4 regions of the Cronobacter sp. 153480017-3 genome follow, and region 1 is predicted to be linked to each of the others. Evidence: predicted binding sites of a transcription regulator. Region 1 holds the regulator's gene; each other region holds the start of a gene.
What was found. The regulator CRP, encoded in region 1, controls carbon source genes, mostly activating them, when cyclic AMP is high. The targets are predictions, from matches to a motif close to ATGTGANNNNNNTCACAT.
Positions count from the first base shown of each region.

Region 2: the regulator CRP is predicted to act here: its motif matches at 2,235-2,252, upstream of ACUW6V_RS14485 (YfcZ/YiiS family protein).
Region 3: the regulator CRP is predicted to act here: its motif matches at 3,175-3,192, upstream of bhsA (multiple stress resistance protein BhsA).
Region 4: the regulator CRP is predicted to act here: its motif matches at 1,970-1,987, upstream of azuC (stress response protein AzuC).

Region 1 is NZ_JBSEYN010000004.1:44,983-50,982, reverse strand. It holds gene argD (bifunctional acetylornithine/succinyldiaminopimelate transaminase) at 1-31, shown strand, start outside; gene ACUW6V_RS11035 (YccS/YhfK family putative transporter) at 32-2,116, opposite strand; gene crp (cAMP-activated global transcriptional regulator CRP) at 2,179-2,811, opposite strand; gene ACUW6V_RS11025 (OsmC family protein) at 3,122-3,529, shown strand; gene ACUW6V_RS11020 (phosphoribulokinase) at 3,574-4,443, opposite strand; gene ACUW6V_RS11015 (YheU family protein) at 4,492-4,710, opposite strand; gene ACUW6V_RS11010 (hydrolase) at 4,711-5,727, opposite strand; gene ACUW6V_RS11005 (NUDIX hydrolase) at 5,800-6,000, opposite strand, start outside.
Region 2 is NZ_JBSEYN010000006.1:113,278-119,277, reverse strand. It holds gene mlaA (phospholipid-binding lipoprotein MlaA) at 1-498, shown strand, start outside; gene fadL (long-chain fatty acid transporter FadL) at 624-1,985, opposite strand; gene ACUW6V_RS14485 (YfcZ/YiiS family protein) at 2,344-2,628, shown strand; gene fadI (acetyl-CoA C-acyltransferase FadI) at 2,796-4,106, shown strand; gene fadJ (fatty acid oxidation complex subunit alpha FadJ) at 4,106-6,000, shown strand, end outside.
Region 3 is NZ_JBSEYN010000002.1:547,187-553,186, reverse strand. It holds gene mfd (transcription-repair coupling factor) at 1-1,669, shown strand, start outside; gene ldtC (L,D-transpeptidase LdtC) at 1,804-2,778, shown strand; gene bhsA (multiple stress resistance protein BhsA) at 2,833-3,090, opposite strand; gene ACUW6V_RS07020 (TetR/AcrR family transcriptional regulator) at 3,342-3,971, shown strand; gene ACUW6V_RS07015 (glycine zipper 2TM domain-containing protein) at 4,614-5,153, opposite strand; gene ACUW6V_RS07010 (NAD(P)/FAD-dependent oxidoreductase) at 5,338-6,000, opposite strand, start outside.
Region 4 is NZ_JBSEYN010000001.1:635,714-641,713, forward strand. It holds gene ACUW6V_RS03100 (AraC family transcriptional regulator) at 1-734, shown strand, start outside; gene ACUW6V_RS03105 (LysE family translocator) at 772-1,374, shown strand; gene ACUW6V_RS03110 (DUF2766 family protein) at 1,400-1,648, opposite strand; gene azuC (stress response protein AzuC) at 1,835-1,918, opposite strand; gene ACUW6V_RS03120 (MFS transporter) at 2,126-3,547, shown strand; gene ACUW6V_RS03125 (RpiB/LacA/LacB family sugar-phosphate isomerase) at 3,587-4,225, opposite strand; gene ACUW6V_RS03130 (methyl-accepting chemotaxis protein) at 4,363-5,619, opposite strand; gene yecR (YecR family lipoprotein) at 5,899-6,000, shown strand, end outside.

The DNA.
Region 1 (6,000 bases):
GCGCGCCGTCGCGCGCGTGGTCAACGGCTAATCATGGTGACTGGCTCAGGCGTCGTCTGAGCCAGATCCCGTGATGCGGGCGCTGACGCCACGCCACGGAAGAGATGGTATGCATGGTGCGCAGGTGATCGAGAATGCGCAGCAGATGATGTTCCATCACGCCCGGTGCCCCTTCCGGTAAGACGTCTTCGCCCTCCAGTACCGCCTCGTTTTGCGTATCGCCCGGCGCGTCATGCTCAAGCCGCTGCTGGCAGCGCTGTAGCGCAATCTCACACGCCTGTAAGTAGCGCGCTGCGGTTTCTGGCGGCAGCGCGGTTTGCTCGCGCGCCATCGTCGTTATCGCGTTGATGTGCTCGACAATAAACTGGCTGTGCGTCACCCACAGGCGCATATCCTCCAGATAACGGCTGTTAAAGCCGGGCTCCTGCATAGCCTGATTGAGCGAGTTATAGAGCGCGTTATGCGCCTGGTTGACCTGCATACGCTGCCAGGCGAGCGGGCCGGGTTGCGGGTCGCCGCTCAGGATCAGGCGCAGCGCCTCCTGGTCTGCCTCCAGCGCGTCATGCGCGTTCTGGCGCAGCAGGCCGCTTTGCCACTGGGGCCAGAGCCAGACCATGCCGCCGAACGCGATAAGACAGCCGGACAGGGTGTCTATCAGGCGCGCCACGATGTACTGCTCGCCGTTGAGCGTCAGGATTTGCAGCGAATAGACCGCCGTGACGGTAAAGCCAATCATCGCCCAGCCGTAGTGTCGCCGGATTATCAGATAACTGATTAACGTCACTAGCAGCATGCCGAGCAGGGTATAGCCCTGCGGCACTTTCAGGTGCAGCGTGATGCCCGCGATAATCAGCCCCGCCAGCGTGCCGCCCGCCCGGTGCAGGATACGCACGCGCGTCGCGCCATAGCCGTTTTGGGTGACGAACAGCACCGTCATCAGGATCCAGTACGGCTTCGGCAACTGGAAGGCGCTCCCTAACAACCCCGCCGCCGCCAGCATCACGCCCAGACGCGCGGCGGTGCGCAGCGCGGCGGATTTCAGCGACAAATAGCTTTTCAGCGCCCGCAGCAGCGGCAGGCGGCGCTTACCGCTGTCCATCAGGTCACGGGCGTAGAGCGGGCGCTGGGTGCGCAGCACGCGTGCGATGCGGCTGAAATGGTATTCGCAGAACTGGCCAACCGGGTTATCCGGGTGCTGGCGGGCGATTTTCGCCAGCGCCTCGACCTGCTTATCCATCGAGAAGCGGTGCGAATAGCGGTGGTAGAGAATGTCGTCAGAGAGCGTGCGCAGCCGCGTGGCGACGGTCTGCGCCGTCCAGCGCAACACCGCTTCGGCGTGGCTGCGCTCCACCAGTTTTTGCACTTCGCCGGGCTGATGCAGCGACACCGAGATGTGCTCCTGGAGATCCAGCGCCACCTGAAACGTGCGCAGCAGGCGCTTGTAACCGTTCTGCTTAGTGGCGGAAAGCATCTGCAACTGCTGATAGCACTGGCTTATTTGATCCACCACTTTTTGCTGATGCACCAGCAGCGGCGGCAGCGCCTGTTCCGGCTCGGTGTGGCGCGTCAGCAGGCTGTATTTGGCTTCGCAGTAGTCGGCGAGGCTTTTATAAATCAGGCTTAACGATTCACGCAGCGGCTGCTCGCGCCACAGCCAGAACCAGAAACCGTTAAACGCGCCATACCAGAGCGTGCCGAGCACATAGAGCAGCATAGGCTGCCAGATGGGCATATTGCCGGCGAGGCTTAACGTAAAGATGGCCGCGATGAGCGAGGCGGGCAACAGACGCGCATGCAGCGGGCTGATTTCCGCCGTCACGCCAAGCAGCAGCGCCAGCATCAGCAGAATGAGCGGCAGCGGCACAGACTGCAGCAGCAACAGCTGCACCGCCAGACTGCTCAGCGCAAACAGCGATGCGCCGATGATCAAGCGTTTAAAAAAGCGTTTGTGCGGGGTATCGAGACCGGCAATGTTGCAGCAGGCGGGAACGAGCGAGAACAGCAACCCTTGTTGAAGATGGCCCAGCATCAACCCGACCGCCACCGGCAGGCTTAAGATGAGCGTTTGCCGTAAAGCGTAATTAATTTCAGGGTGATAGATAAGACGACGCCACATAGGGGAGAAGTATAGATACAAAAACGGCGTGTTACCGAAGCGACACGCCGTTTTTTGCTTTTTTAGCGGGTTCCGTAAACCACGATGGTTTTGCCGTGGGCGGATATCAAGTTTTGATCTTCGAGCATTTTCAGAATGCGGCCAACGGTTTCGCGGGAGCAGCCGACGATCTGGCCGATTTCCTGACGCGTGATTTTGATCTGCATCCCGTCCGGATGGGTCATCGCGTCCGGCTGTTTCGCCAGATTCAGCAGGGTCTGCGCGATGCGGCCAGTCACGTCGAGGAAGGCGAGGTTGCCCACTTTCTCAGAGGTAACTTGCAGGCGGCGAGCCATCTGCGAGGAGAGACGCATCAGAATATCCGGGTTAACCTGGATCAGCTGACGGAATTTTTTGTAGGAGATTTCAGCCACTTCACAGGCAGTTTTAGCGCGAACCCAGGCGCTGCGTTCCTGACCTTCCTCGAACAAACCCAGTTCGCCGATGAAGTCACCCTGATTCAGGTACGAGAGGATCATCTCCTTGCCCTCTTCATCTTTGATCAGCACTGCCACTGAGCCTTTAACGATGTAATACAGCGTCTCCGCTTTTTCACCCTGGTGAATCAGCGTGCTCTTAGATGGATACTTATGAATGTGGCAATGTGACAAGAACCATTCAAGAGTCGGGTCTGTTTGCGGTTTGCCAAGCACCATGCGCGGTTATCCTCTGTTTTAAACTGGCTCCAAAGACAGGGCGCGTAACCCCTGTCTGGCTTTGCATTCATCATCTTCCCGAGTCCTGGGAAGTTGGCTGTCCGTGGACGTCGCAGCCGATAAATTATCTTCTCCTCTGCATACATGCGTAACATCAATGTATCGCCGCTGCATCCAGACTGTTTTAGCATAGCTTTTCTCAGGTGTCTCCTGTTGTCTCGTTTCAGCTTGACGCAGGTCGCCCTTCCATTGCCTCTGACGTCGCGCGCGCGTAATCTGTCAGAAAAATGAATAGCCTGGAGTGATTAACATGCATGCACGAGTGAAATGGGTGGAAGGGTTAACCTTCCTGGGCGAGTCCGCCTCCGGGCATCAGATCCTGATGGACGGCAACTCTGGCGACAAAGCGCCGAGCCCGATGGAAATGGTTTTGATGGCCGCAGGTGGCTGCAGCGCGATTGATGTTGTCTCTATTCTGCAAAAAGGTCGTCACGACGTGACCGACTGCGAAGTGAAGCTGACGTCAGAGCGTCGCGAAGAAGCGCCGCGTCTGTTTACGCATATCAATCTGCATTTTGTGGTGACGGGCAAAGCCCTGAAAGACGCGGCAGTGTCGCGCGCGGTGGATCTGTCGGCAGAGAAGTATTGCTCAGTGGCGCTGATGCTCGGCAAAGGGGTCAATATCACCCATTCGTATGAAGTGATTGAAGCGTCATGAGATGACGGACGGCCCGGCAGGCGCAGCGCCACCGGGCATCGCCGTCACGCTATCTGTTTTCCTTCCATCAGCCGCTGCACCAGCGGCAGCATAATAAGCTCCATCGCGAGCCCCATCTTCCCGCCCGGCACCACCAGCGTATTGATATGTGAGATAAACGAGCCCTGCAGCATCGCCAAAAGCCACGGATAATCGATGTTATCCAGATTGCGGAAGTGAATGACCACGAAGCTTTCATCAAGCGACGGAATGCCTTTCGCGGCGAACGGATTGGAGGTGTCCACCGTCGGCACGCGCTGGAAGTTAATATGGGTGCGTGAGAACTGCGGCGTGATGTAGTTAATGTAATCTTCCATCGAGCGCACCACGGAATCCATCACCGCCTCGCGCGAGTGGCCGCGCTCGCTGGTATCGCGGATGAGCTTCTGTATCCACTCCAGGTTGACGATAGGCACCACGCCCACCAGCAGATCGACATGCTTCGCCACGTCATGCTGCGGCGTCACCACGCCACCGTGCAGCCCTTCGTAAAACAGCACGTCCGTCGGCTCCGGCAGCGGCTGCCACGGCGTAAACGTGCCGGGCACCTGATTCCACGGCACCGCTTCGTCATAGGTGTGCAGATATTTACGCGACTGTCCTTTGCCGGTCAGCCCGTACTCCACAAAGGTTTGCTCCAGCAGGCCGAAATCGTTCGCCTCCGGGCCGAAGTAACTGATATGGCGGCCAAGATCGCGCGCTTTGCGAATAGCCATGTCCATTTCCGGGCGCGTGTAGCGGTGAAAGCTGTCGCCTTCCACTTCGGCGGCACGGAGATTCAGCTGGGCGAAAATTTTACGAAACGCGAGGCTGGTGGTGGTGGTTCCCGCGCCGCTGGAGCCTGTGACGGCGATAACCGGATGTTTGGCAGACATAGCGAGACAACTCCCTGAAGCGGCGGGGCAAGGCTCCGCCTGGCAACGTTAACCGCGAAACTGCGAACGCGGCATGATATTGACCGTTTCGTGCAGCTCAGACCACACCAGAACGGCTTCGCCACTTTGCAACTGACGCCGCACGTCGGCGACCTTTTGCTCAAGCGAGCGTTCATGTTCACCATAATCGGTGCCTTCGCGCAAGACGAAGGCTTCAATCAGGCGCTCCAGGGTGTCGGGCGCGATCTCTTGCCAGGGAATGATCATTTATCGGTCCAGATAAGACGTTAACCAGTCAGGAATGCGCTGTTCCAGCCACATTTTGGGCTGACGCAGCGTGCCGCCGACAAAGCCCACGTGACCGCCATGCTCTGTCAGTTGATATTCAATATTAGCAGGCAGCGTGGTGGTGTCGGGGATCACGTGATGATCCATAAACGGGTCGTCTTTGGCGTGGATAATCAGCGTCGGACGGGTGATGCTGGCGAGGCGCGGCATCGCGCTGCACTGGCGATAGTAATCGACGGCATCGCTAAAGCCGTGAATTTTCGACGTGATCAAATCATCGAAATCGCGGATGCGGCGCAGGCGCTTAAGCTGGGCGAGTTCAATCGGCAGCGTGCCGGGCCAGGCCTTCAGCTTGCGGGTGGCGTTGGCTTTCAGCAGGTTCAGCAGATAGAACTGATAAAAGCGTGAAAAGCCTTTTTCCATATGGTTGCAGCAGTGTTCGAGCATAAACGGCGCGGACACAATCACGCCTGCCGTCAGCGGGAAGCTGGCGTCAATCTCCGCCATCAGGCAGCCGAGCATATTGCCGCCGAGCGAATAGCCCACCGCCGCTGTCGGCACGGTGCCGTAGCGCTCATCCAGCCAGCGCAGGAAAAAGGTGCCGTCTTCGGTTTCGCCCGAATGATAGATGCGCCCCAGTTTGTTTGGCACGCCGCTACAGCCGCGAAAGTGCATCACCATGCCGAGCCAGCCGCGCGCTTTCGCCGCATGGATAAGGCCGTGGGCGTAAGGGCTGTGCAGGCTGCCTTCCAGACCGTGAAACACCACCAGACGCGGTTTATGACGCGCCTGGTCAGGGTTTTCGCTAAACGCCAGGTCGACAAAATCGCCGTCCGGCAGATCCAGACGCTGCCAGTGCGGCTCAAACTGCAAACGGCGGCGCAGCACGCGCGGCAGCATGGTTTGCAGGTGTGGATTGCTGACTCCCGGCATTGGCTGAAAGTGTGAGGAATCGGTGTTCAGTGCAGGAAGTTCTGCGGGAGTAATGTCGGCCATAGCTGATGTCTTTTATTAGTTCGCTAATTACTATACCGGTTGTGATTCATTTTGTTGATGCTTTGGTGCGGATCACTCGGCCAGTAAATTGCGCGAGAACAGGTGAATATCAGCATCCGGCTTACGTCGCCAGAGCCTGGCCTTACGCGCGCCGGTGGCGACGCTCTCGCCGGTCTCTTCAAACATGCCGGACGCCTCAAAGCGCCGGATCAGGCTTTTACGCTGGATGGGCTGGCCGAGAATAATCTCCGTCGCCTCCTGAAGCTGGCTCAG
Region 2 (6,000 bases), on a different contig from region 1:
AAATTTCTGCAGGGCGACCCCTACCAGGGGATGGTGCACTTTACCCGTTTCTTCCTGAACACCCTGCTGGGGATGGGCGGTTTCATCGACGTGGCCGGTATGGCGAACCCGAAACTGCAGCGCGAAGAGCCGCACCGTTTCGGCAGCACGCTTGGCACCTATGGCGTCGGTTACGGGCCGTATGTGCAGTTGCCGTTCTACGGCAGCTTTACGCTGCGTGAAGATGTCGGCGATATGGCGGACACCACTTATCCGGTTCTCTCCTGGCTGACCTGGCCGCTGTCGCTCGGCAAATGGGCGGTGGAAGGCGTTGAGACCCGCGCGCAACTGCTCGATTCCGACGGCCTGCTGCGCCAGTCTTCCGATCCTTACATTCTGGTGCGTGAGGCCTATTTCCAGCGTCACGACTTTATCGCCAACGGCGGTAAGCTTAAGCCAAATGAAAACCCGAACGCGCAGGCGATCGAAGGCGATCTCAAGGATATCGATTCGGAATAAGACGCCGGATGCGATCATTCTTAAGGTAAATAAAAAAAGCGGGCCGAGGCTCGCTTTTTTATTTCCGAACGATAAGGCGCAATAAAAAAGGCGAGCCGCAGCTCGCCTTTGTCGTGACAGAGCAATCAGAAACGGTAGTTAAAGTTCACGCCATACAGCCACGCTTTACCTTCAGATTTGAAGGTGTACGGGCCTTCGGTGAATTCCACGTGCTGGCCGTGCATGTAAGAAACACCGGCATCGACAGAGGCGTCTTCATTGAAGGCGTAAGTGGTACCGGCGCTCAGCCACAGACGGTCCTGGTCAGGAATGGAAATAGAGCGCTGCTGCTCTGGCACCGGGCTGTCATCAAAGGCGATACCGGTACGGAAGGTCCAGTTGTCGTCCATATAATAGGTGGTGCCGAGAGCGATGCGGTACGCGTCTTTATATTTCTCTTCTTTCTTAAACAGGGTGTCGCCGTTGCTGTTGGTCGCTTTCAGCTCCTGGAACTGGCTCCAGCTGGTGTAGGTCAGGCTGTAGTGAATCGCCCACTGCGGCGCGATACGGTTATAACCAGACACTTCCCACATTTCAGGCAGGTTCAGGGTCAGCGAGCCGCCGGTGGTTCTGCCACCCGTGCCGTAAGGCAGGCCGAGGCCCAGCGCGGCGTTAACAGGGTTAAGGGCTGCCGGCAGGCTGCTCTTATAGTCGCCGTCGAAGTCGATTTTCACTTCAGAGCGGTAGGTCAGGGAGTAGCGGTTGTTCTTATCCAGTTCATACAGGATACCGGCATTCCAGCCAAAGCCCCACTCGTCGCCCTTCAGGTGCGCAATCTGGGTGTCGCTGTTAATACCGCCTGCAGCCGCGCCAAGCTGTGCCGCTGTCTGTGGATCGATCTTGCCGGACTGCACGAGTCCCGGTAAGCCGCCTGCGATGATTTGCGGCAGATCGCCCGCGTAACGCTCGATCTTGGCGCGCGCATACACGGCGTCGAAGCCCAGGCCGAAGCTCCAGTGGTTATCGAGACGATACGCGCCGCTGAGGTTCAGGTTGAGCGTTTCGAGATCGGTTTTACCGCCGACAGAACCTGCGGCATAGCTGTTGCTATATTCGGTGGCGAGGCCGTAGTTGGAGGTGACGGACGCCCCCCAGCCAAACTGCTCGTTGATCGGCGCGACAAAGTGCAGGTTCGGCACCCAGGCGGTCGGCGCGATGTTATCGGCGTTAAGGCTACGTCCCGTCGGGGAACGGCCAGACACATTCACATCCGGGTCGACGAAAATCGCGCCGCCGGAGAATGTCGGGCGATCGAACATGGTAATCAGCGCCGGGTTACGGCTGACGTTGCCCGCGTCATCCGCAATAGCGCCTTCCCCGGAATAGGCGCGGCCCAGACCGGAGGCAGAGAATTCGTTTAACTGGAAACCTGCGGACCAGGCCTGAGAAGACACGATTGCCACTGCGACTGCTAAAGCAGATTTGGTAAACAGGGTTTTCTGGCGCATGACCATAACCTCATCCATTTATTTTTATTCAAATAATGTTACGTGACGTAACAGGAGCGCGGAGTGTAGGGTCTGAGGTACGGCATGGAAATCAGACCAGTGGCGAGAGTATAGGTCCGACCAGCAGAGATGTTGCAAGTATGTTTATAAGTTTTTTCAATTGTGATCTAAGAAACGCGATCCGTTTAGCAAAATTTTGGGGTTCAGAAATTCATCAATCTGGTGATTATTGTTTTAGATCATTTTTAAGTGTGATTTCGGTCACTTATAAGCGTAAACGGGAAGAACAGGTAGAGCGGTGGCGGCGCGGGGCGTAAAATAGCCTTATCCCTTTTCAGGAAATACAGAGGAAATCACCATGACCAAATGCAGTGCTGATGAAACCCCGGTTTGCTGCTGTATTGATGTAGGCACCATTATTGATAATACCGACTGCGTCGCCTCTTACAGCCGCGTGTTTGAAAACCGCGCCGACGCCGAAGCCACGCTCGCGGCCCTCACCGCCAAAGCGCGTGAAGTCGAATCTGAGCCGTGCCAGATCACACCGCGCTTTACGGAAGAAGCCGACGGCGTGCGTCTGGATATCGATTTTGTTTTCGCCTGCCAGGCGGAAACCGTTATTTTCCAGTTAGGTCTGCGTTAATCCCTCCGCTTACGCCCCGGCACTCCGGGGCGCATTTCTTGTTACGTAATTCGTGTTTTGCCTCGCAATTTTTCCTTTATGTGATTGGCTGAATGTAAAATTCTGGTTAAAACTGTTATCAGGTCAGACCACTTAATTCATCTTTAGCCTTTTCACAGGGGAACGTTATGAGTCAGGCACTACCGCTGGTCACCCGGCAGGGGGATCGCATTGCCATTGTCAGTGGATTGCGCACGCCTTTCGCCCGTCAGGCAACGGCGTACCACGGCGTTCCGGCGGTCGATCTCGGTAAAATGGTGGTCGGCGAACTGCTGGCCCGCAGCGAAATCCCGCCTGAAGTCATTGAACAGCTTGTTTTCGGCCAGGTGGTGCAGATGCCGGAAGCGCCCAACATCGCGCGCGAAATTGTGCTCGGCACCGGCATGAGCGTCCATACCGACGCCTACAGCGTTAGCCGTGCCTGCGCCACCAGTTTCCAGGCGGTGGCGAACGTCGCCGAAAGCCTGATGGCGGGCACTATCCGCGCCGGGATCGCCGGCGGGGCCGATTCCTCCTCCGTGCTGCCGATTGGCGTCAGTAAAAAACTGGCGCGCACGCTGGTGGACGCGAATAAAGCCCGCACCGCCGGACAGCGACTGAAGCTCTTCTCGCGCCTGCGTCTGCGTGACCTGCTGCCGGTGCCGCCCGCCGTGGCGGAATATTCCACCGGGCTTCGCATGGGCGACACCGCCGAGCAGATGGCGAAAACGCACGGCATCACCCGCGAACAGCAGGACGCGCTGGCGCATCGTTCGCACCAGCTGGCGGCGCAGGCGTGGGCGGAAGGCAAATTGCGTGAAGAAGTGATGACCGCTTACACGCCGCCGTACCGCGAGCCGCTCAGCGAAGACAACAACATCCGCAAAACTTCGTCGCTGGCCGATTACGCGAAACTGCGCCCGGCATTTGACCGTAAACACGGCACCGTGACCGCCGCGAACAGCACGCCGCTCACCGACGGCGCGGCGGCGGTCATTCTGATGACGGAATCCCGCGCCCGCGAGCTTGGCCTGACGCCGCTCGGCTATCTGCGCAGCTACGCTTTTACCGCGGTCGATGTCTGGCAGGACATGCTGCTGGGCCCGGCCTGGTCGACCCCGCTGGCGCTCGAGCGCGCCGGACTGACGATGGCCGATCTCACGCTTATTGATATGCATGAGGCGTTCGCCTCGCAAACGCTCACCAACCTGAAGCTGATGGCGAGCGACCGCTTCGCCCGCGAGGTGCTGGGCCGCAGCCAGGCTACCGGTGAGGTGGATGAGAGCAAATTTAACGTGCTCGGCGGCTCTATCGCTTACGGGCACCCGTTCGCGGCCACCGGCGCGCGAATGATCACCCAGACGCTCAATGAACTGCGCCGCCGCGGCGGCGGTTTCGGGCTGGTCACCGCCTGCGCGGCGGGCGGGCTCGGCGCGGCAATGGTACTGGAGGCCGAATAATGGAATCGACATCCGCATTTAATTTACAGATGCGCCCGGACAATGTTGCGGTGGTCACCATCGACGTGCCGGGCGAGAAAATGAACACGCTGAAGGCGGAGTTTGCCCGCGACGTCCGCGCGATTGTCAAAACGCTGCGGGAAAACCGCGATCTCGCGGGCGTGGTATTTATCTCCGCCAAGCCGGATAACTTTATCGCCGGTGCGGATATCAACATGATTGCGCACTGCCAGAGCGCGCAGGAGGCCGAAGCGCTGGCAAGCCAGGGCCAGCAGATCATGGCGGAGATCCACGCGCTGCCGGTGCATGTGGTGGCGGCTATTCATGGCGCGTGCCTCGGCGGCGGGCTGGAGCTGGCGCTTGCCTGCCACAGCCGCATCTGTACCGATGATGTGAAAACGCTGCTCGGGCTGCCGGAAGTGCAGCTTGGGCTGCTGCCGGGCTCCGGCGGCACGCAGCGGTTGCCGCGCCTCGTTGGCATCAGCACCGCGCTTGAGATGATCCTTGCGGGCAAACAGCTGAGGCCGCGTCAGGCGCTGAAAGCCGGGCTGGTGGATGATGTGGTGCCGCAATCTATTTTGCTGGAAGCCGCTGCCGAACTGGCGAAAAAGCGCCGTCCCGCGCCGCGCCGTCTGCCGGTTCGCGAGCGTTTGCTCGCAGGCCCGATTGGCCGCGCGCTGCTGTTTCGCATGGTGACCCAGAAAACGCATCAAAAAACCCACGGTAACTATCCGGCGGCGCAGCGCATTATTGACGTGGTGCGCACCGGCCTTGAGCAGGGCAGCGCCAGCGGTTATCAGGCCGAGGCCCGCGCCTTTGGCGAACTGGCGATGACGCCGGAATCCGCCGCGCTGCGAGGGCTGTTCTTCGCCACCACCGAGCTTAAAAAAGAGACCGGCAGCGAGGCCGCCCCGCGCGCGCTGCACTCGGTCGGTATACTGGGCGGCGGGCTCATGGGCGGCGGGATCGCCTATGTCACCGCCACCAAAGCCCGGCTGCCGGTGCGTATCAAAGACATCAGCGAAAAAGGCATTAACCATGCCCTGAAATACAGCTGGGATCTGCTTGAGAAAAAAGTGCGTCGTCGTCATCTGCGCGCCAGCGAGCGCGACGCGCAGATGGCGCTCATCTCCGCCAGCACCGATTACCGTGGGTTTCACGAGCGCGATATCGTCGTGGAAGCGGTTTTCGAAGATTTAACGCTCAAGCAAAAGATGGTCGCAGAGATCGAGGCGCATACCGCGCCGCATACGATTTTCGCCTCTAACACCTCGTCACTGCCTATCGGCGATATCGCCGCAGGTGCTACACGCCCGGAGCAGGTCATTGGCCTGCATTACTTCAGCCCGGTGGATAAAATGCCGCTGGTGGAAGTGATCCCGCACGCGGGCACCAGCGCGGAAACCATTGCCACTACCGTTCAGCTTGCCAAAAAACAGGGCAAAACGCCGATCGTGGTGGCCGACTGCGCCGGATTCTACGTTAACCGTATCCTGGCGCCCTACATCAATGAGGCGATGCGCTGCCTGATGGAAGGGGAGAGCATTGAGAAAATCGACGAGGCGCTGGTCAAAAGAGGCTTTCCGGTGGGGCCGATTCAGTTGCTTGATGAAGTGGGCATTGATGTCGGCACCAAAATTATGCCGGTGCTGGAGCGCGCTTACGGGCCGCGATTCAGCGCGCCGGGAGACGCCGTTGCAGCAATTTTGAATGACGATCGCAAAGGCAGAAAAAATGGCCGCGGTTTCTATCTTTATCCGGCGAAAGGGCGTAAAAGCAAAAAACAGGTTGACCCTGCGGTTTACGGGCTTATTGGCGTTAAACCCGGCGGGAAACTGAGCGGCGAGGAGATTGCCGAGCGCTGCGTCATGATGATGCTTAACGAGGCGGCGCG
Region 3 (6,000 bases), on a different contig from region 1:
CTGCGAGGGGTTTCCGTTTGAGACTACGCCCGATCAGGCGCAGGCGATTAACGCGGTGCTGAGCGATATGTGCCAGCCGCTGGCGATGGATCGTCTGGTGTGCGGCGACGTGGGCTTCGGTAAAACCGAAGTAGCGATGCGCGCGGCGTTCCTGGCGGTCGAGAACAATAAACAGGTGGCGGTGCTGGTGCCGACCACGCTTCTGGCCCAGCAGCATTACGACAACTTCCGCGATCGCTTCGCCAACTGGCCGGTGCGCATTGAGTTACTGTCGCGCTTTCGCAGCGCCAAAGAGCAGGCGCAGGTGCTGGAACAGGCCGCTGAAGGCAAAGTCGATATTCTTATCGGCACCCACAAGCTGTTGCAGAGCGACGTCAAAATGAAAGATCTCGGTCTTTTGATCGTCGATGAAGAACACCGCTTCGGGGTGCGTCACAAAGAGCGTATTAAAGCGATGCGCGCCGATGTGGATATTCTGACGCTCACCGCGACGCCTATTCCGCGCACGCTGAACATGGCGATGAGCGGCATGCGTGACCTGTCGATTATTGCCACGCCGCCCGCGCGTCGTCTGGCGGTGAAAACCTTCGTGCGCGAGTATGACAATCTGGTGGTGCGCGAGGCCATCCTGCGTGAAGTGCTGCGCGGCGGTCAGGTCTATTACCTCTACAATGATGTCGAGAATATCCAGAAGGCCGCCGAGCGGCTGGCGAATCTGGTGCCGGAGGCGCGCATCGCCATCGGTCACGGCCAGATGCGCGAGCGCGAGCTTGAGCGGGTGATGAACGATTTCCATCATCAGCGCTTTAACGTGCTGGTGTGTACCACAATCATTGAAACCGGTATCGATATTCCGACCGCCAATACCATTATCATCGAGCGCGCCGATCATTTTGGTCTCGCCCAGCTGCACCAGCTGCGCGGCCGCGTCGGGCGTTCGCATCATCAGGCGTATGCGTGGCTGCTGACGCCGCCGCCGAAGGCGATGACCACCGACGCGCAGAAGCGTCTTGAGGCGATCGCGTCGCTGGAAGATCTCGGCGCGGGCTTTGCGCTCGCGACGCACGATCTGGAAATTCGCGGCGCGGGCGAGCTGCTGGGCGAAGATCAGAGCGGCCAGATGGAAACCATCGGCTTCTCACTCTATATGGAGCTTCTGGAAAACGCGGTGGACGCGCTGAAAGCCGGGCGCGAGCCGTCGCTTGAAGATCTCACCAGTCAGCAGACGGAAGTGGAACTGCGGATGCCGTCGCTACTGCCGGAGGCGTTTATCCCGGATGTGAACACGCGCCTGTCGTTCTATAAGCGCATCGCCAGCGCCAAAAAAGAGCAGGAGCTTGAAGAGATCAAAGTGGAGCTTATTGACCGCTTTGGCCTGCTGCCGGACCCGGCGCGCAATCTGCTGGATATCGCGGCCCTGCGCCAGCAGGCGCAGAAGCTTGGCGTGCGTAAAATTGAGGCTAACGAGAAAGGCGGCACCATCGAGTTTGCCGAGAAAAATCATGTCGATCCGGGCTGGCTTATCGGCCTGCTGCAAAAAGAGCCACAGCATTACCGTCTCGACGGGCCGACGCGCCTGAAATTCTTCCGCGAGCTGGATGAGCGGAAAACCCGAATGGAATGGGTGCGTCAGTTTATGGCGCAACTCGCCGAACACTCGCTGCCTTAAATCCTTGACGCCCCCGCGCGGGGCGTAACTTTACAATCCTTTGCAATCGTCCAGGGTTTCCCTGGACGAAGCCCCGCCATACTTCTCTCTTTATCTATGTATTACAAAAACTTCTCCGCCTTTGGGATCTGTAAATGAAAAGAGAACACGCGCGTTTTTCTCGCTGGCTGTCATGGCTGGCGCTTGTCGCTGGCATGACGTTTGGCGCAAGCCAGGCGCTGGCGAATACTTACCCTCTCCCCGCACCAGGCAGCCGGTTGATTGGCGAAACCCTCTACCACACGGTGGCGGACGACGGCGGCTCGCTGGAGGCGATCGCCAAACGCTATAACGTCGGGTTTCTGGCGCTGTTGCAGGCAAATCTAGGCGTTGATCCGTATGTGCCGCGCGCGGGTAGCGTGCTGACCATTCCGCGCCAGATGCTGCTGCCGGACGCCCCGCGCGAAGGCATTCTGATTAATCTTGCCGAGCTGCGGCTCTACTATTTTGCGCCGGGCGAGAACACAGTGACCGTCTACCCGATTGGCATCGGCCAGCTTGACGGCGACACGCTCACGCCAAACATGCAGACCACGGTATCGCAAAAGCGCGCCAACCCGACCTGGACGCCGACGGCCAATATTCGCGCACGTTATAAAGCACAAGGGATCGATTTACCGGCCGTGATGCCTGCCGGGCCGGACAACCCGATGGGCCATCACGCCATTCGCCTTGCAGCTTACGGCGGCGTCTATCTGCTGCACGGCACGAATGCGGATTTCGGTATCGGAATGCGCGTCAGCTCGGGCTGTATCCGTCTGCGCGATGACGACATCAAACACCTGTTCAGCGCAGTGCCGGTCGGCACGCGCGTCAATATCATCAACGCGCCAGTGAAAGCGTCTGTCGAGCCGGACGGGCGTCGGTTTGTTGAAGTCCATCAGCCGCTCTCAAAGCGCATTGAGGATGACCCGAAAACGCTGCCGATAACTCTTAACGCGACGCTCAAAACTTTTGAAGCCGCAGAGCAAACCGACCGCGAGGTGATGGAACAGGCGCTGCGACTGCGCTCCGGCATACCGGTTAACGTCACTGCTCACCCGCCAGCGCCTGCCAGCGACGCCATCTGAAACAAAAAAGGCCCTGTCCGGAGACAGGGCCTTTTAACAGGTGATCTTGACGGCTTATTTATAGATGACAGCGGTGCCGTGCAGATTATTCGGGCCGTTAACAGAGGTGATACGGAACGATTTTGCGCCCATATCGTCAGCTTTCTGCGCAAGCTCGGCTTCCAGCGAAGACAGGTTAGTCCCTGCGGTCGCAGAGATGGTGCCCGCTTTTTGTTGACCTGCCGGGGTGGACTGCACCTCAACGGCAGCGACGCTTGCAAACGACAACGAACTCAGTACAGCGGCGGCGAACAGTGCTTTAACGGTTTTCATGTGGGTACCCTTTCTTTTGTAATGCGGATTTAGTTACGTGGTCGTTAATATTTATTTAATTAACGATCGATAGATAAATGATAGTTGTGATCTGCGTCACGTGTCAATATAATTTTTAACGATCGTTATTTTAATCACTTAAACGCCTGTCACGTCGCCTGTGGCGCACCTGCAGCGCGGTTTTGCTGGTACTGCGGGGGCAAAAAGGGGTATTTTGAGGGCAGGTTTACATAAAGAGGTTAAACGGCACTATGACTACAGAAGCCCACAGTGGCGCTAAAAAAAGCCGTGGCCGACCAAAAGTGTTCGACAGGGAAGCGGCGCTTGATAAGGCCATGGCACTATTCTGGCAACACGGATACGAAGCGACGTCACTTGCGCACCTGGTCGAAGCGACTGGCGCCAAGGCACCCACGCTGTATGCGGAGTTCACCAATAAAGAGGGCTTGTTCCGGGCTGTGCTCGATCGCTATATCGCGCGTTTCGCACAGCAGCAGGAAACCCTGCTGTTTCACGCCGAAAAACGCGTCGACGAAGCGCTGCACGATTATCTATGCGCGGTGGCACGTTGCTTCGCCAGCAAAGAGACGCCCGCTGGCTGTTTTATGGTCACCACCTCCGCTGCGCTGGCCGCCTCGTCAGAGGAGATCGCCGCCACGCTGAAAGCGCGTAATACGCAACGTGAGGCCATTTTGCTGCGGTTCTTCAGTGAACGTCAGGCGCAAAAGGAAATCCCGGAAAACTGCAATTTGCCTGCGCTGGTGCGCTTTATCAGTTGCCTGGTCCACGGCATGTCTGTCAGTGCCCGTGAAGGCGCGACGCAGGAAGAATTAATTGAGATTGTGAATATGACTATGCGGTTGTGGCCGCATCTGCTGTAAAGCAATTCTCTCCCTTCGTGAGCGGTACCCGCCGCTCACCCTTCACATATAACCGCAATGAATACCATATTCCTTCTGGATCTCTTTTTCTGACGATCATTAATAGGTAAAAACTGGCAAATATATCCTCCAGAATAGCTACTCTTTTACCGTTAAAGAAATGATTATTCGTGTGCTAATTAATTAGCACCACCAATTATTAGAACAGGAGCGATTTACGTCATGAAGACGGGGCCGTGCAGGGACGAGGACGTTTTTCCACACAGTATCCGTGGTGTATCGAGTTTCACAGATGGACGACACGAGACGCGTTTTGGCTATACACCTACAGAAGGAAGATGAACATGGCTTTGCTATTACCATTATTTAAGGTGTTAATAGTAATAACATTGTTATTTGGCCTTTGGTTGTTCTGCGGTGGTTCTATTCTTTTTGCGTTTCTCTCAGTGCTGATAACTGGTTTTATCTTATTCAGACAACACAATGCTATGTAATGGTTTTCCGACGCTCATGCCTGCATTTTGTCAGGCATGAGCGTTTTCCTGTTAGGTTTTCTGGTTGTTATTCACCTGCAAAAAACCAAAAAAAAGCCCCTCCGCCTGAGTGCAAGAGGGGCAATAATGATGTGAAGCTATTTTATTTTCAGGTTTTCTGATTCAGAACCAGCTGTCCGTTGCTGTCCAGCGGGATACGGCTACCCGGGTCGTTATCCATACGGATTTTGCCCTGCTCTTCCCCGATGCGGTATGTCACATCGTAACCCAGCATTTTCTCTGATTTGTCATACACCGTTTTGCAGCGCTGCTGCGTTGTGGTGTAGGTATCGCCTTCCTGCAGGTGGCCCTGGATCTGGTTGCCCGCATAACCACCGCCGAGCGCCCCCACCACCGTCGCGACGTCTCTGCCGCGTCCGCCGCCAAACTGATGGCCGATAACGCCGCCTGCGACCGCACCCAGTACCGAGCCGGTCAGGCGATTTTCATCCTGAACCGGACGGCGATGCGTGACAGTGACGTTACGGCACTCCTGACGCGGCGTTTTCACCGTCTCTTTGATAGGGGTGGCAGAAACCACCTGGGCATACTTTGGCGAAGTGCTGAAAACATTCAGACTGGCCACCGCCGCTACGCCCAGCGCAGCTGCTACCCCGATACCAATACCCGCTAACATTGATTTATTCACAGGAATTCCTCCCGGCTGTGCAATTAGTAACAATTTTGCAATTAAGGCCACAGAGTGGATATCGGAAAACGACTCAAAAAACAGGATAACGTGGGGTGGATCAGCGGATTGAGAGTTGTCTGAGGGGAAATATGACGGAAACAAAATGACATCCGCCCCTGTATGACAGAGGCGGAGGCTGAACTTAGTGCAGCTTGAGGCGCGGTCGGATCACGCGGTTAATGCTGCCTACCAGCATCATCAGCCCGGTTTTAAAGTAACCGTGCAGCGCAATCTGGTGCATGCGGTACAGCGAGATGTAGACAAAGCGCGCGATGCGCCCTTCAATCATCATTGAGCCGCGCATCAGGTTACCCATCAGGCTGCCGACCGTCGAGAATTTCGACAGTGACACCAGCGAGCCTTTGTCTTTGTAGACATACGGCTTAAGCGGCTTGCCTTTGATCTGCGCCAGGATGTTATCCAGCGCGCAGGAAGCCATCTGGTGCGCGGCCTGGGCGCGCGGCGGGACGAAGCCGCCCTCCGGGCGCGGGCAGGAGGCGCAATCGCCAATGGCGAAGATATCCGGGTCGCGCGTGGTTTGCAGCGTCTGCTCCACCACCAGCTGATTGATGCGGTTGGTTTCCAGCCCGCCAATCTCTTTCATGAAATCCGGCGCTTTGATGCCCGCCGCCCAGACCATCAGATCAGCCTGGATAAATTCGCCGTCTTTGGTGTTAAGCCCATCTTCCTGCGCGCTGGTCACCATGGTATTGGTGAGCACGCGCACGCCGAGTTTGGTCAGCTCATTATGCGCCGCACTGGAGATGCGCGGCGGCAGCGCAGGCAGAATACGTTCGCCCGCCTC
Region 4 (6,000 bases), on a different contig from region 1:
TGGTGGGCATGACGCTCGCCGGTACCCAGCAGTTTCACTGTCGCCGTGAGCGTCACCAGAGCACGCCGGGTGCGGCGTTTCTGCTGGAGCCTGGCGAAACCCATGACGGCGACGCGCCGCTGGCGGGCGGCTTTACCTATCTCACGTTTTATCTCGATGAACGCTGGCTGCGGGAAACGCTCGGCGGGCTCTACGCCGCCGTGCCGGACAGCTACGAGCTATACTTCGCCCGCACCATCGCCCGTGAGCCCGCGCTGGTACAGGCGATTGCCTCGACATTCACCGCGCTGCATCACGATGAAATGCGCATTGTGCAGCAGGGCGTGATGGATAACCTGTTAAGCCAGCTCACGCACCAGTGCCAGTGGCGCAAACGGCTGCCAGGTGAAATTCGCGACGCGCAGATGGCGCAGCGCGCCCGTGATTATCTGTATGCGCATCTCGGTGAGAATATCGGGCTGGCGGAACTGGCACAGGCGCTCGGCACCGACCGCTTTACGCTGTCGCGCACGTTCAAGCACGCCTTTGGTATGGCACCCCACGCCTGGCTGGTGCAACTGCGCCTCGCCCGCGCCAGAGCGATGCTTGCGCGCGGCATGACGCCTGTGGACGTGGCGGCGGCGCTCGGTTTCGCCGATCAAAGCCATCTGGGGCGCTGGTTCCAGCGCGCCTATCGGCTATCGCCCGCCCACTACCGCAAACTCTGCACGAATCTTCCAGACGCCAGCGCCTGAGTCACGCAGGATAAAGGCTCAGACAACGGGAGATGCTATGAGCCTGCTTACACAACAACTGCCTTTTTTATTCTTCGCTTTTGTGGCCTCGATTACGCCGGGGCCGACCAATATTCTGATTCTCTCCAACAGCCAGCGTTACGGCACCCGCGCGACGCTGCCCGCGGTTGTCGGCGCGTGCCTGGCCTCCAGCGCTATTGTGCTGATGTGCGGCGTCGGGCCGGGTGAAGCGCTGCGCCATGCCCCCTGGCTTGCGCGTCTGATGGCGCTTGCTGGCGCGCTGTGGCTGACGTGGATGAGCTGGCAGCTGTTCCGTTCACCCGCGGTCTCGCTCTCGGGCGAGGCGAGCAAACCGTTTGGCGCCGGCGCGGCGGCGGCATTACAGCTGATTAACCCGAAAACCTGGATGATGGCGATGGCGGTCGTGACGGTCTTCGCGCCGCACAGCGGCCGCGCGCTCACCACACTTTCGTTTCAGGCACTGGGCTTTCTTGTGATTTCGCTGCTGTGCCTCGCCGCCTGGGCCTGGCTTGGCAGCGGCGTGCAGCGGGTGTTTCGCAGCCCGGCATCGCTGGTGCGCTTTCAACGGCTGATGGCGCTGTGGCTGTTCGCCTGCGCCTGGATGGGATTTTTTAACTGAAAACGGCCCCGCGGGGCCGTTTTGCTTAGTGCGCTTCGTTCTGCGGGGTGAAGCGCAGCTCAATCAGCGCCACCGCTTTCTGAATGGCGCGCAGCGTCACCGGATCGGCGGAAGGATGGCCGGAGAAATCGATGCTTTTCAGCTGGCTCGCCATTTTGTCGCGCACTTCTACCGGCGCGATGACGTCGATAACGTCCAGGATCTGTTTAATCACCAACTGGCAGGCGACGACGTCGGAAACCAGTTCATCTTCGGCAGTGAGGGATTGGGACATTGCATTCTCCTTAGCGTGAAGGCGCACATAGTAGCGGCAAAGCCCGGCAATTGCGAACCTGGCACGCTGAAGGTTTCAAAATGAACCACCATTTCATAAATCAGCACTAAGGGTTTCAGAACGAGGCAATGGCGGGTATAACAAGAAATGCGGACATAAAAAAACCTGCCAGCGGCAGGTTTTTTATCAGAACATCCCGGCTGGCGGAACGTCTTTGAAGGTTTTGCAGTAATTTTCAAACATGCTTTTAAGGATTTTACGCAGTTTCATGGCGTGCTCCGGTTTTATTCATTCTGGTTAGCGTGTTGCTACCCGCCAATAATATGACCCGCATCACAAAAATCAACCATTTTGTGATTAAAATCACGCCACGCTGTTAATGAAAATGAACTGAATGTTAACAAATTGCTTTCATTTCCGGCACTTAACGCTTGTGCAATTTGATTAATTTTTATAAAAAAATTTTAGGGAGCGGGTATGGGGCAGAACATGGCGAAAGCCAGCGCAGGCGGCGTCTCTCCCGCCGCGCTGCTGGTGGCGGGCGCGTTCTTTATGGAGTTCCTCGACGGTACGGTGATAGCGACTGCCCTGCCGACGATGGCGCACACCTTCGGTGTCGAAGCGGTCGCGCTGAATATTGGCATCAGCGCTTATCTGCTGACGCTCGCGGTCTTGATCCCGGCAAGTGGCTGGATTGCCGACCGTTTCGGTGCGCGTAAGGTGTTTACGCTGGCGCTGGGGATTTTTACCGGCGCGTCGGTGCTGTGCGGGCTGGCTAACTCGCTTGAAATGTTTGTGCTGATGCGCGTATTGCAGGGCGCGGGCGGCGCGCTGATGGTTCCGGTCGGTCGTCTCGCGGTGCTGCGCGTCACACCCAAACACCAGTTGATTACGGCTATCGCCACGCTGACCTGGCCCGCGCTGGTGGCGCCCATTATCGGGCCGCCGCTCGGCGGGTTTATTACCAGTTATGCGAACTGGCGCTGGATTTTCTTTATTAACCTGCCCGCCGGGCTTATCGCGATGGCGCTCGCCTGGCGTCTTATTCCTGATAATCACGATGACGTTCGCCGCCCGTTTGATACACCCGGTTTTCTCGCCACCGCGCTGGCGATGGTGGCGCTGGTGTGCGCGATGGAGATGCTGGCCGCGCGCGAATCAAACGGCCTGCTCGCAGGCGCGCTGCTGCTGGCGGGCTGCGGGGCGCTGGTCTTCGCGCTGCGCCATTTTCGCCGCGCGCCGTTCCCGATGATCCGCCTTGATGCGATGGCCGTACCGACATTTCGCGTCACGATGTACGGCGGTTCGCTGTTTCGTGCGTCGATCAGCGCTGTGCCATTTCTGTTGCCGCTGCTGTTTCAGGTGGGCTTCGGCATGGACGCGTTTCACTCCGGGCTGCTGGTGCTGGCAGTTTTCGCAGGTAACCTGACGATAAAACCTGCCACAACACCGCTTATCCGCTGGCTCGGGTTTAAAAAACTGCTGCTGATTAACGGCCTGCTGAACGTGCTGGCGCTGCTCGCCTGCGCGCTGCTGACGCCGCAGACCCCGGTGTGGCTGATTCTGCTGATTCTTTTTCTGGGCGGCGTGTTTCGCTCGATTCAGTTTACCGGCATCAGCACGCTGGCCTTTGCAGATGTGCCTTCGGGCGAAATGAGTTACGCCAATACGCTGTTCAGCACCGCCACGCAGCTCGCCGTCGGGCTTGGCGTGACGCTGGGCGCTATCGGCATCCGGCTTGGCGAGGTAATAAGTACGTCTGTTTTAAGCGCCGATATTCCGGGCGCGGGTTACCGGCTGGCGTTTGTAATGATTGCGCTGATAAGCCTGGCGGGGATGTTTGATACGCTGCGCCTCGCCGCGCATGCCGGACACAGCGTCTCCGGCAAACGGGCGTAAAAAAGCCAGCCCGCGGGCTGGCTGTTTCATCAGGACTTATCAGCCGAGAATTTCACGCACGAAACCTTCGATGGATTTATCCTGGCAGTTATCAAAGAAGCACTGCTGGAAGCGCTCGCCGGAAACAGCGGTTTTCACCAGTTCAGGATCGATGGCGCGCAGGGTATCGAGATAGTTCTCTTTCACCACGGCGGCTTTCACCTGGTTCAGAATGCCCGCGTTGCGCACCTGCGGCTCTTTACGCTCCGGCGGATAGCCCTCGCCTTTGCGCCCGGTAAACGCTTTTTCAAAGATAAAGCGCACGTTGAGTTCCGCGCCCCAGCCAAAACCTTTCGCGAACGGCAGCGCCAGCGCGTTACCGTTGTTAATTTGCGCGAACAGGAACGCGTCCGCCGGATCGATGCAGTAGCCGCACACCACGCCCGGATGAATATTCAGGGACATCAGCGCGCCCTGCCCGGTGCCGCAGCCAGTCACCACAAAATCCACCGCTCTGGAATTCAGCAGGATGCTCGCCATAATCCCGAGGTGAATGTAGGTGAGATGATGATCGTTCTCATCACTCATGCCGACGTTATACACCGGGAACGCTTTTTCATCCGCCACCGCTTTCAGCTCTTTATAGATGATCGCGTTTTTGGCCGCCTGACTGTTTTCCATCATCAGTGCAATTTTCATTGGGTTCTCTCCTGAAAAGGCTATGAATAGCAAACTGTGAGTCAACCATACTATTCACCAAACAAACTTTCAAATTAAATGAAATATTGTTTTAAAAAATAGAGTGGTGCTCACAGTTTTCTTTCATGCCCGTTTTGTCAGAAGGTTTCCCAGTTGGTTTCTGTGGCTGTTGCCTTTGGCGCGGCGCTGCCGGCCAGCGCGGGCCGCACGAGCGGCGCTGCAGCGGCAGGCGTCGCGCGTGCCGTCTGTCCGCGCAGGCGGAACAGGCCAACCACTTCGGTCAGGTGCGTGGCCTGGCGCTCCAGATCGTTTGACGCCAGCACGGACTGCTGCACCAGTTGTACGTTCTGCTGGGTGACAGCATCCATCTCTTTTACTGCGATGCCCACCTGACTGATACCATCGCTCTGCTCGCCGGACGCGCTGGCGATTTCACCCATAATATCGTTCACCTGGCGCACAGCAGTCAGAATTTCATCCATCGCCTCGCCCGCTTTCTTCACCTGGCCGGAGCCGGTCTGAATATTGCTGACCGATTCGTTAAGCAGCGTTTCTATCTCTTTCGCCGCCTGCGCGCTGCGGCTCGCGAGATTGCGCACTTCGCCCGCGACAACAGCAAAACCGCGTCCCTGTTCACCCGCCCGCGCCGCTTCCACGGCGGCGTTGAGCGCCAGAATATTGGTCTGGAAGGCGATGCTGTTGATAACGGTGGTGATATCGACAATTTTGCTGGAGCTGCTGGAGATGCGCGACATGGTTTCCATCACCTGTTTCACGGAGTCTCCGCCGGCTTGCGCCGTGCGCGTGGCGTTACCGGAAAGCTTGCTGGCATGGCTCGCGTTTTCGGCGTTGAGTTTTACCGTGCTGCTGAGTTGCTGCATGCTTGAGCTGGTTTGCTCCAGCGCCGCCGCCTGCTCTTCCGAACGCGTGGAAAGCTCGGTATTCACGCCCGAGACCTCACCCGAATGGCTGCGAATGGTTTCCGCACTGGTGCGAATGGCGCTGACGGTTTTCTCCCAGTTATCCTGCATGCGCTGGATATACGGCACCATCAGCCCGACACAGTTGCGGCCAAGATCCTGAAGTTTGACCTCAAGGTTACCGTCTGCCAGCACGTGCAGGTGCCCGCGAATGATCTCAACGGGGCGCACCAGACAGAAGTAGAGGTAGCGCTCCATCAGAATGGTGAGGGTAATACTGCCCACGACGGAGAGACTCAACAGCCATTGCGCGGTGTTGACCCAGCCCGCCTGTTCAGCATTCAGCGTAAGACTATTTTCCAGGTGATGAAGAAACCAGAGCGTCGCTCCGGAGACCCCCACCCAGGCGATTGTGGATAAGAGCAAGACCCATACCACCATCGCACGGATTTTAACATTGCGAATAAAATTCATATGTTGATTCCTGGTGTGAAGAAGCCATCCCTGCGCAGACATGACGGTACCCATCCCTGCCTTTTCTGCATTTCTTTACGTCACAGATAAAGACTGACCGTATCGTAGTTGTCGGCCTGCGCGCGCAGAACTTAAGCATTGCAACAATAAACTTAAGTGATTATTTAAAGTCACGGTGCGTGAGCGTCTTGCTAAAGCGCGGGATACGGGGTGATCCGGGGGCTTTTCAGGCGATTGCGACAGGCGATGGCGTGGCATGATGTTATGAAGGCAAACTTTGTGAGAACACCGATGCGCAAGGTCATTTTCATTACCGCGCTGCTCGCGCTGAGCGGTTGCACCATTACTAAAACGCCGGAAGTAGTTGGCGGCAGTAAAGTT